DNA from 4 places in the Paenibacillus sp. SER-28 genome. Region 1 is predicted to be linked to each of the others. Evidence: riboswitches for the same ligand, from Rfam matches in the RefSeq annotation. Region 1 holds a riboswitch; each other region holds the start of a gene.
What was found. A riboswitch is a leader RNA that binds a small molecule or an ion and turns the genes downstream of it on or off. The one in region 1 is predicted to bind cyclic di-AMP.
Positions count from the first base shown of each region.

Region 2: another riboswitch for cyclic di-AMP. It lies ahead of ACUYLD_RS25060 (C40 family peptidase); the one in region 1 lies ahead of ACUYLD_RS08950 (3D domain-containing protein).
Region 3: another riboswitch for cyclic di-AMP. It lies ahead of ACUYLD_RS23675 (3D domain-containing protein); the one in region 1 lies ahead of ACUYLD_RS08950 (3D domain-containing protein).
Region 4: another riboswitch for cyclic di-AMP. It lies ahead of ACUYLD_RS21825 (TrkH family potassium uptake protein); the one in region 1 lies ahead of ACUYLD_RS08950 (3D domain-containing protein).

Region 1 covers NZ_JBRECM010000002.1:736,756-739,885, forward strand. The annotation lists gene ACUYLD_RS08940 (ABC transporter substrate-binding protein/permease) at 1-553, shown strand, start outside; gene ACUYLD_RS08945 (amino acid ABC transporter ATP-binding protein) at 540-1,262, shown strand; cyclic di-AMP (ydaO/yuaA leader) riboswitch at 1,497-1,666, shown strand; gene ACUYLD_RS08950 (3D domain-containing protein) at 1,673-2,341, shown strand; gene ACUYLD_RS08955 (polysaccharide deacetylase family protein) at 2,540-3,130, opposite strand, start outside.
Region 2 covers NZ_JBRECM010000020.1:2,142-5,271, forward strand. The annotation lists gene ACUYLD_RS25050 (M1 family metallopeptidase) at 1-628, shown strand, start outside; gene ACUYLD_RS25055 (hypothetical protein) at 640-1,467, shown strand; cyclic di-AMP (ydaO/yuaA leader) riboswitch at 1,744-1,882, shown strand; gene ACUYLD_RS25060 (C40 family peptidase) at 1,888-2,388, shown strand; gene ACUYLD_RS25065 (GNAT family N-acetyltransferase) at 2,694-3,130, shown strand, end outside.
Region 3 covers NZ_JBRECM010000015.1:81,272-84,401, reverse strand. The annotation lists gene ACUYLD_RS23685 (HD domain-containing protein) at 1-30, shown strand, start outside; gene ACUYLD_RS23680 (TatD family hydrolase) at 73-843, shown strand; cyclic di-AMP (ydaO/yuaA leader) riboswitch at 1,045-1,327, shown strand; gene ACUYLD_RS23675 (3D domain-containing protein) at 1,599-2,747, shown strand; gene rnmV (ribonuclease M5) at 2,894-3,130, shown strand, end outside.
Region 4 covers NZ_JBRECM010000012.1:55,356-58,485, forward strand. The annotation lists gene ACUYLD_RS21825 (TrkH family potassium uptake protein) at 1-1,145, opposite strand, end outside; cyclic di-AMP (ydaO/yuaA leader) riboswitch at 1,553-1,705, opposite strand; gene ACUYLD_RS21830 (CPBP family intramembrane glutamic endopeptidase) at 1,967-3,130, shown strand, end outside.

The sequences.
Region 1 (3,130 bases):
GATCGTATCCTTGCTGCGGATGAGCGGTATACGCATCATTGAGTGGTTAGGTACCACTTATGTGGAGATCCTGCGTGGCACACCTATGCTGGTACAACTCATGATCATTCACTACGGGGTTGCTTTGACGCTGGGTGTCAATTTTACCCCACTCCAGTCTGGTATAATCACATTGTCTCTGAATAGTTCAGCATATCTGGCTGAAATTTTCCGGGCAGGTATCCAGGCAGTAGACCGTGGACAGATGGAGGCTGCTCGTTCGTTGGGTATGGGACGCGGTAAAGCTATGCGTCATGTCATTTTGCCGCAAGCGTTTAAATCTATTTTGCCTGCTATCGGTAATGAGTTTATTACGATCATTAAAGAATCCTCCATTATTTCGACCATTGGGATGGTGGATATTATGTATCAGGCCCAGGTCATTAAGAACATCACCTACGAAGGATTAAGTCCGTTCGTAATCGCAGCCGCTATTTATTTTGTAATGACATTCAGCTTGTCTAAGCTGCTGGGTTTATGGGAAAGGAAGTTGAGAGCCAGTGATCACCGTTAAACAACTGCGTAAATCGTTCGGTAAGAATGAGATTTTAAAAGGCATTGATATAGATATCGCCAAAGGTGAAGTCGTCGTCATCATCGGCCCCAGTGGTTCGGGGAAGAGTACGTTTTTGCGTTGTATGAATCTGTTGGAACAGCCTACAGACGGGGAGATTTTATTTGAGGGCGAGCCGATTACAGCTCGTGGCCATAATATTAATGTAACCCGGGAGAAGATGGGGATGGTGTTCCAGCATTTTAATCTGTTCCCGCATAAAACAGTGTTGCAGAACCTGACACTTGCCCCAACACAGGTTAGAAGACAGTCAGGGAAGGAAGCGGAAAAAATTTCGCTAGAACTCTTGCGTACCGTAGGGCTTGAGGATAAGAAGAATACCTATCCGAACCAGCTATCCGGAGGACAGAAGCAACGTATTGCGATTGCGCGTGCTTTGGCCATGCAGCCGCATGTAATGCTGTTCGATGAGCCGACTTCTGCATTGGACCCTGAAATGGTTGGAGAGGTTCTGGATGTAATGAAGAAGCTCGCCGAAGGCGGCATGACAATGGTAATCGTGACGCATGAAATGGGCTTTGCCCGCGAGGTAGGCGATCGAATTATCTTTATGGATAACGGTCAAATTGTGGAGCAAGGTACACCAGAGCAGGTATTTGGCACTCCAAGCCATGATCGCACCCGTGATTTTCTTGCCAAAGTATTGTAAGGAAGTGCTGATATAATCTATAAAAAAAGTCCTCCGTTTGACAGAGGGCTTTTTTTCTTTTTGTCACCATTTCCCTATACTTTCGTAACAAATATCGATTTGTTGATGACAAAATTGTAACAAGTGTAGTATGATGTTCAAGGTTCCCAACATTTTCATGCGGATAAGGTTACAAAATTGTGATAATATGCAGTAAGCCAAAACTTACCGGGACAGCATGTGGTTATGACAACCGCTTAAGCTGGGCCCAAACTATGGGAAGTGCGGGGGACGTAACAACGGCAGTCATTCCGATACGTCATAAAGACGATGTGGAATATGCCTAGGGGTGAATTGCACAAGCATAGGGCTTCTCCTGAGTCCGAATCCGACAGCTAACTTCGCAGGCATAACAGAGGAGGTACATATCTTTGAAACATCTAAAACATATTGGTAAAACGATGAAATTTGCGGTGCTTGCCGCAGCTATTGCAGGGTTGGCACAGACAGCTGGAGTAGCGGATGCTGCTTCGCTTCACACTGCCAAAGAGGGCGATACCTTCTTTTTGCTTGCTCAACGTTATGGAGTATCGGTAGACGAGCTAACGAAGGCGAACCCAAACATTGCTTCCAACAATATATATGCAGGTCTGCAAATTAAGGTGCCTGGCGAAAAAAGAGTGAAGGCAGCTTCGGATTCGAAGCCGCAGCTTCTTACGGAGAAAGCACCAGCGAATGAGGGGCCAACGATTGAAGCGTGGGGCAAAACATTCAACTATAGCAAAATAGTTGACGTTAAGGCTTCAGCGTATTCTGCCGCAGCCGACGAGAATGGTAAATGGGGAGCAGTGGACTACTACGGCAATCCGCTTAAACTAGGTACAATTGCGGTAGACCCGAACGTCATTCCGATGGGCACGAAAGTGCTGGTTACAGGCTATTCCCACCCAGGTTTGCCGGATCATTCTTTTGTAGCTGTCGCTCGCGATCAGGGTAGCGCCATTACAGGAAAGCGGATTGATATCTTTATTCCTGGCAACAAATCATTTGTGAACGACTTTGGATTTCAAAATGTGAAGCTGTACGTTATTGATAAATAGCATTGTACGTATATACGGTTTAATTAAACATAATATATATTATGTAAACTTAATGCCTGTATCCTACCGCATATAACTAGGTCGGACTCTTATCAGGTCTTATCCATAAAAAAGGCTGTCTTGACGAGCAGAAAACTTCTGCTGGTAAGACAGCCTTTTTACGTTGCTTTAGCTTGCAGCTCAATCATAAACATATGGTTATTTCCGTTCCGATGTGTGGAGTAGCCGGGGGACTGTCACAAATTTGTAGCCCTTAGCTTTTAGAGAGTGAATTAGACCCGGCAGAGCTTGGACAGTGCCTTGCAAGTTGGAACTTTGACCTCCACCTGCGTGCATTAAAATAATAGAGCCAGGCCCGGTAGCTGGGATCACATTGCGTTGAATTTGTGTTTTACTTAATCCCTTCCAATCGAGAGAGTCTACATTCCAATTGACAATCATATAGCCATGACGACGTGCCCATTGGATTTGAGGCTCCGTGATTTCACCGTAGGGTGGACGAATCAACTTGGGGCGAAAACCTGCGCTGGCTTGTAAAATACGTTCTGTTTTTGTAATCTGGTTGCGAAAGCGTTCTGGTGTGGCCTTCCTAAAATCCGGATGAGTATAGGAATGGTTTCCTATAGCATGGCCTTCACGGATAATACGGCGTATGATCCCCGGATGCTTTTCCGCACGGTGACCGACGATGAAAAAGGTGGCTTTGATGCCATTAGCGTGTAATACGTCCAAAACCTGCGGCGTATACCTAGAATCGGGCACATCATCAAAGGTTAGGGCAATTTGGCG
Region 2 (3,130 bases), on a different contig from region 1:
ACAGGTAGCCTCCCCACAGCCGCTAAACCGTGAGTCATGGAAGTACGGCTCAGCTGCTGAGTACGCGCAAAATGCCTACTCTCGAGGCAAGCTGGTACTACGGGGCATTGAACGTCAGGTGGGTATGAAAAAAATGGATCGCATTATGCGGACCTACGTCCAGACGTACCGATTCAAGCATCCGTCCTCACTGGATTTTCAACGTATCGTGGAGAGAGTCACCGGACGCTCATGGAGCCACTATTTTGAACAGTATGTATATGACGGCCAGATGGCGGACTTTTCAGTGGATCACATCACAAACCACAAGCTGGAGAATGGATATGAAGCAGTCGTGACGGTCAGCAAAAAAGGGGCGGATTACCCCAAGATCCCTGTCCAATTTACCTTCAAGGATGGTACCACGATATTCAAGGCTTGGGACGGTGCGGGCAAAAGCATAACTTTTCGGATCAAAAGTACTTCTCCCGTTTCCCATGTAACCCTTGATCCCTTATATACCATTGCACTGGAGAACAAGCATATTAACAATAGCCTAAAAGCCGAATTGGACGAAAAGCAACAAACCCGTTGGAGTATAAGTGTAACCAAGCTGTTGGAGACACTGCTTGGAAGTCTGTCATGGTGAGGTGTCTATAGATGCGGACTGTTATAAAAGAGGGCTGGGCGCTGGTGCGCATACGTTTCTATATCGTTATCATTTTATTTCTGTATCGACTACTGTGGGGGGTGTTTCTCTATCGGCTGGTGCAGTCTGCCGTTATCCCGCTATTGCTCCGTTATCCTGATCAGGGTCAGAACGAGCTGGGACAGACCTTATTTTGGATGGAGAGCCAGATTGCTCTGATGGACAGCCGGGAAGTACATGTGTATTTGTGGATACTACTAGGGGCGACTGTACTACGCATACTGATCACTCCCTTCATTAGAGCCGGAATATATCAAAGTCTGCATACCGATGCGACTGAACCGCAAAGCCTGTCCTTTTTCAAGGGTATGAAACGCCATGGCATGTCGTCGCTGTTGTATTACACCATCGAGTTGGGACTGCTGCTGCTTCCCGCCTTTTGGGTAGTACCGAGACTCTACCCTATTGTAGCAGGAGCACTTCAATCTTCCTCTTATCTGCTGCATTTATTGCCCTATGTCATTGGATGGATGGCATACGGATGGTTCATTCGGCAGTGCATCCTGTATATGCAACTGGGTACTGTCGGTGGTCACGCCATACTATCGTCCCTGCTCGCCTTCTTTCGCCAGCTCCTCCCAGCTGTCGGTATATCCCTTTTGCTCGGTGCTTGTGTGCTGCTGGTCTTGGGTCTATTTGGCACCGTGGCGATGATTTGGACTGGCATGCTGGCGCTCATTCTCCAGCAATCGTATCATTTTGTTACTAGTCTGGTCAGGCTGTGGCATATCAGTTCGCAGTACAGACTATGGCATACCGATATCTCTAGTAGAAGCTAAGCCCTGCCTTTATGTTTTTTACTTCATTTCCGTCTGTCGAAAAACCTTGATTCATACTCGCGCAAACGACACATAACTGAATACTGTTAACAAGATCTGTTCCTGGGACATTAGGAGCAGATTTTTTTTGTAACTTTTTGCAATGAAACATTTGCCAAAGCCAGCCGTCTTTGTTACAATAATCGCAGTGAACTGATAGTAACAACTTTGTAATCTTTATTGTAACCTTTATCTCAAAAATAACGTTATTGTGAATACTGCTCTCCAAGGTGCACATCTTAAGTTAAGCCTAATTCCTGGCACCTAGGAAGCGGGGGAACCAGTTTTGGGTGAATTGATCTCGCAACAGAGTGGTCATAGGGGAACCTTCTACCGAATCCTTAAGCTAACCTCGCAGGCATTGGAAGGGGTATATTTTTTTTGAAGAAGAAGCTAACGATCGCAGCTATGGGTCTTGCCATTGCCTTTACATCTTTTACATTCGGTGGCGGCAGTGCATATGCAGACTCTAAGATGGACCAGGTCATCCAAGATGCCAAAGGAACGAACTACAGAAGCGGAGGCACTACACTCGAGGGATTCGATTGCTCCGGCTTCACAATGTACGTATACAACAAACTGGGAATTAAACTTCCGCATCAATCTGGATCACAATTCAAAATGGGATCTTCTGTATCCCGCGATGAAATGAGACCTGGGGACCTGGTGTTCTTCAACACCACAGGAAGAGGCATTTCCCACGTAGGTATCTTCGTAGGTGAAGGGAAATTTGCCCACTCCTCGACTTCACGTGGTGTAGTAGTTAGCTCACTGAACGAAAATTATTACGCTAACCGCTATGTCGGTGCAAAAAGAATTATGAGCACAGACGCTTACCATTCTGTAGCTTCAGACATTCCTGATGACGATAACGTAGAATAACTAACGCACAGCAAGCTAACCCTAGCCGCAATTTGATTCTGGCCGGAATCGAATTGCGGTTTTTTATGTCCACAACATCAGCAATTATTATCTTTACTGACGAACTGAGACCTCAAAAGGTTTCAATTGTAGCGAACATCGTCGGTTTTACCGTCACCGCTGGGGGAGCATATGAGCAGTAATTCCTTCTTATTGAATGTATACCCGACTTAGGTATGAAATAAACACGCTTGCCATTCCTCTGCAACTTGTCTACAATCTGTTGTTAATGATTGAAGTACCTGTGTAAAAGGAGGATGGAACACATGCCGGCCTCAATATCCAACTATCGGATCGTACCGATGGACGAGCATCAAGCGGCTGCAATCTGTGAGTGGCACTATGATCCACCTTATAACATATACGGTTGGCTCCCCTGGGAACAAATGAAGGCGCTTGAAGTCGAATTTGGAAGTCCCACGCTTCGCCAAGAGCAATATGTTGCCGTACTGGATGAAGAGAACAAGCTAACAGGATTTGCTCAATATTTTCCTATGATCGGTGTGACCCGGCTAGGTCTTGGAATGCATCCTGACAGATGCGGACATGGCAAAGGCTCTGATTTTGTCCGTGCCATTGCAGAGGAAGCTCAACGACGCAACCCGAAGAATGAAATTGATCTAGAGGTGCTCACTTGGAATGAGCGCGCTATCCGGGCCTACAAGGCGGCTGGATTTGAGCTTACAGATACCTATGAACGCCA
Region 3 (3,130 bases), on a different contig from region 1:
GAAATAAGGAATTATTTTGTCAAAGAATAGACAACTATATAGAAATGTAAGTAAAAAAAGGAGATGTAAACCTTGGATTTATTCGACACTCATACTCACTTGGATGCGCCACAATTTGACGAAGATCGTGAAGAAGTTATAGCACGTGCTGTCGAATCAGGAGTAACGCGGATGATCAATATCGGATTTAATCGTGAGACCATTCCATCCACCATGAAATTGGCCGAGACGTATGATTTTATTTATGCAGCAGTTGGATGGCATCCGCAGGATGCTATTACAATGCAGGAGGGCGATTTAGAATGGATTGCATCGTTATGCAGTCATAAAAAGGTTGTAGCCATCGGGGAGATCGGTCTGGATTATTATTGGGATACATCACCGAAGGATGTGCAGCATCGGGTGTTTCGAAATCAAATTGGTCTGGCTCGTGAGCTCAAGATGCCTATTGTTATTCATAACCGGGATGCACATGAAGATATTGTTAAGATTTTGCGCGAGGAAAAAGCGAGTGAGATTGGTGGAGTCATGCACTCCTTTTCGGGTAGCTGGGAGACAGCCAAAATGGTGCTGGATATGGGATTTCACCTTTCCTTCGGTGGTCCAATAACGTTCAAAAATGCCAAGCAGCCAAAAGAGGTGCTCGCACAGGTGCCGCTGGACCGTCTGCTCATTGAAACTGATGCTCCCTATCTGACGCCTCATCCGTTTCGTGGGAAGCGAAATGAGTCTGCACATGTGAGACTGGTAGCAGAGGCTGCAGCCCAAATCAAAGGGATTACAGTGGAGGAATTAGTGTCAATAACGACCCGAAATGCCCTGGAACGATTTGACATTCAATGAAAAAGTGAAGAAATCGATCAAAATAAAGAGATAGACGAAGCTAATCATGAATTTGTTGCAGGAAACTCGAGAATATTACAATATTTTAACCGAATATTTTAAAAAATGTACTTGAAACCTGCTTTACAACATGCATAGAAACAGGATATCATCTTTTCAGTGAATTGTTGTTTGAATGTAAACATCAACAAGTCATTTCATGAACCAGTCTCGCTGAGTCCCTTTTACAGGGAACGGGGGAACCGATATGGCTTACAGTACGTCCGGCGTATGTGCAAGAAGGGAACGTCTCTTCCGCCAGCCGGCTCGACCTAAATTCTTTTCCCGGATGGGATTGAACAGGTGGAGGAGCCGTATTTCGATTTCTTTCTGGGTCTTCGGGGTGAATGTGAAGGCGACCGCCATGAGCGGTTGACCCAAGCTAGGGCGACTCTCTACGTCCGAACCCGACAGCTAACCCCGTAAGCGTAACAAGAGAGAAGCCATCTCGTGCATGAGTTTTCCCGCATATTCACACATGCCGGAAGCCACGAAAGAGCTCTCTAGTCTCTTTCTCTGGCTTTTTTTGTTGTGAATAAAAGAAAATCTGTCATCATACTGTGGTTAAACAGGGGAGGACAGCATGCCGCGAAGACGGGTACATGGTGCAGGACAGTCGTAGTTTGGGCTTGTCTTGTAGAAAATCTGTTATAGTCACGTCAAATCTCAACTATGTCTTACTCCAGACGGCGGGCTATGTAAGGAGGACGGAGGAAATGGGCATTTTCCAGAAAAAGGATACCCATGAGTCACGCTCATCCAGCATGTCTTACGTATTGCGTTGGAAGCAAGAGAATGTGCGCCAGGCTGCTTTGGTTGCTATTTTTCTAATCGCGCTAACGATTATGATTTCAATTCTGATGTACACGCAATCTAAAAAACAAGTCTTTTTTGTCATCGATGGCAAGGCGTCTGCGGTAGAAACCCGGGAATCCAAGCTTCAAGATTTGCTGAGCGAGCATTCCATTTCACTTCAGCCGCATGATACAGTTTCCATGCCGCTAAATGGAGCAATACAGGATGGCGATCGCGTAGTCATTAAACGTGCCAATCAGGTTAAAGTATCTTCAGGCAATGAGACGAAAAAGCTGTACACAACAGAAAATACAGTAGAAGGTGCCATTCGTACCTCGGGCTATAAATTATCATCAACGGATAAAGTTTATCCTGCGTTGGATGCCTCTGTTTCGTCTAACATGGACATAAAAATCGTCCGTGTGAAGAAACAGCAGGTCGAACAGAAAAAACAGGTGCCTTATCAGGTCATCAAAACGGCCGATCCGAGTCTTTATAAAGGCGATAATCGGGTCATTCAAAGCGGCAAATCGGGTGTGGTCGTCCAGCACGTTCAAAAGGTATATCATGATGGAAAGTTGGTATCCAAACAGCTGGTTAACAAGGAAGTTGCACAGAACCGTGTGGATAAAGTCATTGCGGTAGGAACGAAGAAAAAACCGGTCGTTCTTGCTGCTTCCGTCGGTCCCAATGATGCGGTTAAGGCAACAACGGTTAGTTCGGGCAGTGCTGTCCGTAAAGCAGGCGTAAATTTTAAATATAGCAAAGTTTTACAAAATGTCTCCATGACGGCGTATTCCTCACAGGAGCCAGGTATCGGTACACGTACTGCATCCGGCGCACGTGTCACGGAAGGACGCACCATCGCGGTCGATCCGAGTATAATTCCAATCGGCTGGTGGGTGTACATCGAAGGGGTGGGCTTCCGTCGTGCGGAGGATACCGGTGGCGCGATTAAAGGCCACAAAATCGATGTGTATTATGAGAGTTTGAGCCGAGCCAACCAATTTGGTCGTAAGCACGGTAAAACCGTATATGTTATCGGACCGGTAAAGCCTGAAATCAACTAAAACAGGTTGTGTATGTTGAGGGCAATGCGATAGTATTAACAACATAGTTATGCCATGCTAAGAAGAGGATATCCTCTTCTTATTTTGTTTTCAAAAGCAGGGAAAGATAAATATAGCTTGCTGTGTAGCAGTGGAGGGAAACGCAAATGATCAAGGAAGTGATCGTGGTAGAGGGCCGGGATGATACGGTGGCCATTCGCCGCGCTGTTGAAGCGGATACGATAGAAACTGGCGGCTCCGCCATTAATAAAATGACGCTGCGTAAAATTGCATTGGCGCAGGAGCGGCGGGGGGTCATCATTTTAACCGATCCCGATCATGCAGGGGAGCGCATCCGTAAGATTATCGCTTCCAAGGTACCCGGCTGCAAGCAGGCCTTTATA
Region 4 (3,130 bases), on a different contig from region 1:
AACAAGATCATCAGAAAATGATGATCTTCGGTTGCCGACAAAATCATGGTCACCCCGATCACGAACAGCAACCCCAGCAGTGTGATGGTCAAAGCCTTGTAAATTCGTCCCTGCGCAAGTCGGTACTTGAACAGTACAATATCTTCCCGCCCCCGCAGCATCGAAATCACTGCTCCAATGAGCAGGGCGAATGTTGTGGTCTTAATCCCGCCTCCAGTAGAGCCAGGGGAAGCCCCAATAAACATGAGTATGATGATAAAAAACTGCGTAGCCTGCCGCAAGCCTGCGATGTCCAGCGTATTGGCACCTGCGGTACGGGGAGTAACGGACTGGAATAAAGATCCCAGTAGCTTACCACCCCAATCAAGCGAGCCAAGAGTCTTTGGATTCGTAAACTCAAATACAAAAATCACGAGCGTGCCGACTACAATCATAGCGCCCGTCATGCTGAGTACCACCTTGGTATGCAAGGACAGTCTCTTGCGCTTGCGATATTCTGCCAGGTCTGACATCACTACAAAACCAATGCCGCCAGAAATAATTAGAAACATTGCGGTAAAATTAACAATCGGATCATATACATAACCTGTCAAGCTGCGAAATTCACCGAATAAATCAAAACCAGCATTGTTAAACATGGAGATGGCATGCCAGATTCCAAAATAAATCGCCCTGCCTACGGGCATATCAAAGGACCAGCGAACCGAGAATATCGTAGCGCATACGCCTTCAATAACCAGTGAGTACAGTAATACCTTACGGATTAACCCGACAATTCCCTCTACAGAAGTCTGATTCATCGCTTCCTGCAAAATGAGACGCTCCCGCAAGGAAATCCGACGCTTGAACACCAGCGCGATTAAGGTAGCCATGGTCATAAAGCCCAGGCCGCCGATCTGAATGAGCGCGGCGATAACAACTTGACCAAAGGTTGTAAAAAAGGTCCCTGTATCCTTAACGACAAGCCCTGTAACACAGGTCGCAGAGGCGGCAGTAAACAAAGCGTCTATAAACGCAAGTGACTTTCCTGTTGTATTGGAGATCGGCAGCATTAACAATAAACTACCTATTAGAATGATAATGGCAAAGCCCGCAACGAATATCTGCGGTGGAGAAAGCCGGAGCCAGCTTGCATTGGGATTCATCTATTCATCACTTCTCTCCTAATCCTTAAAACTATAAATCAGTGATTTAATACGGTGTAAGCTCGCTACGCGTTCCATTTGATCTTTCGATCGTCGTTGCCCCTGAATTTTTTGATTTTTCCAAACCTTAGTTAACTGTAATTAGCATTCCCTGAATACAGGAAGAATGCATGTCAAGCACTACTCGGCTCCTGTGCTATTGGCGGGCAGTAGCGAAGGGGGCAGAATTGTTCTGAAGAAGCGAAGCGTTTGCCTTTATCTCCGGATTTTAACCATTAAAGGGGGTATACAATCAAAAAATCCGGGGATAACAGCAATCGGAAGAGCAATCTGCACCCGCAGCGGTCTAACCAATCCAAACACTTTTATACGCACAAAAAAAGACACCGGAAAACCGAGTGCCTGACTTGGTTCCTGCTCATAGCCTACGAGGTTAGCTGACGGATTCGGGCAGCACAGTATGCCCTATTTACACTTCCGATCCAGCAGGATCGGTTGTAAAATTCACCCCAGTAACATGGTTCCCCCGTTTTCCCATAGAAATTCGGCTCAACTGTATATCATTACCTATGTATTTCATAGGCATTGCCTCAAGATTATAATCCTTCTATATCCAGATCACAAAACCGATTTCGCCGAAAAAACGTGAAATTGGCTTTATTTTGCGAATGGGCATCGTTTAATCGCAGCTTATCTAATTTTATTGGAACTTTAAAGTGCTTTCACTCTATTTTCATGAATATCGCTTGTCTGTTGGCGGGAACCTGTGCAGTATGATATCTTTAATGGATGTTCTTATTTACAGATTAAGGAGGAAACTCATGAATCCTATCGGGAAACCGGTCGTGCTCACGGCCAACTTCAAAAAATTAGGCTTGCTGGGCGGGATTGGCCTGATTTGCTTTTTTATCTTTCAATTGCTTATTCCCTCGCTTAGCAATCCGAGTCCAGAATCAGTAATGAACGCAAAGGTCATCAGCAAACAAGAAGCGGTCATACACGCATTGGACTTCGCCCGCTCCGAGCTGGGCTATACTGAATCACAGCCTGAGGAGCCTGTCGTGACCTATCAGGCCGAAACAGATTTGTACGGTTATTTATCTAGAGAAAAACTACTTCAACAGTACGACCGTACATGGAAAAAAAGTTACCCTTACGAAACCTTTCGGGTCGATCTGCCTGAATCCTCAGCGAAGAGTAAACTGCAAATTCATGTGGATTTATCCACTGGCAAGGTCGTTAGCTTTAAACGGATCACCTCCAGCACCAATTACACACAGGCTGATATTTCTACGGATGAACAAGCACGTAACAGGCTTGTACGTGTGGCTGAGGACGGCATGACGCTCGAAGCCAAGGAGCAGGCGGCCGCAGTATGGGTCAAGCGCTTTGGCTTTAAGCCGTCGGATTTGAAGCTTGCGACCACTGAACAAGAAGGCGGATTAAAGTATACCGTAGACGATAAAAAAATCGGCGCCTCGGTACTTACACTGGCTTTTACTTTTGAAGACGGTGATGTTCGCTCCTTCACCCAAAGCTTTTCGGCCCCGTCGTCCTATACCGATTATATCGAAAAGCAAACATTTTGGGCGAATTTGATGACCTATGCGGGTTATGCCCTATTTAGCTTTGTACTGGGTGTACTTGCTATTGTGTATGCGTCACTCACCCGACGACATACTTCATTTGTACGCGGCATTGTTCTATCCGTTGTATACTTTATTGCTAGTATAGCTGGGACCATGAACATGCTGCCTTTATTGCAAGCAGAAGCAGGCGGTAAGGGCATGCTTATATTTCTTATGGTTTTCCAGATTGGTGTTACCTTTTTCATGGCTGTAGCGCTCTACTTCTCCTTGGTCGGCGGTGATGGGCTTATGCGTCAGGTTGGACTGAATGCATGGCCGCGTGCAAAAGAGCCGGGCTACGGGTTGTATGTGCTTCGCAGTATGTATGTTGGCTACTTGTGGGCCTTTATTTTACTC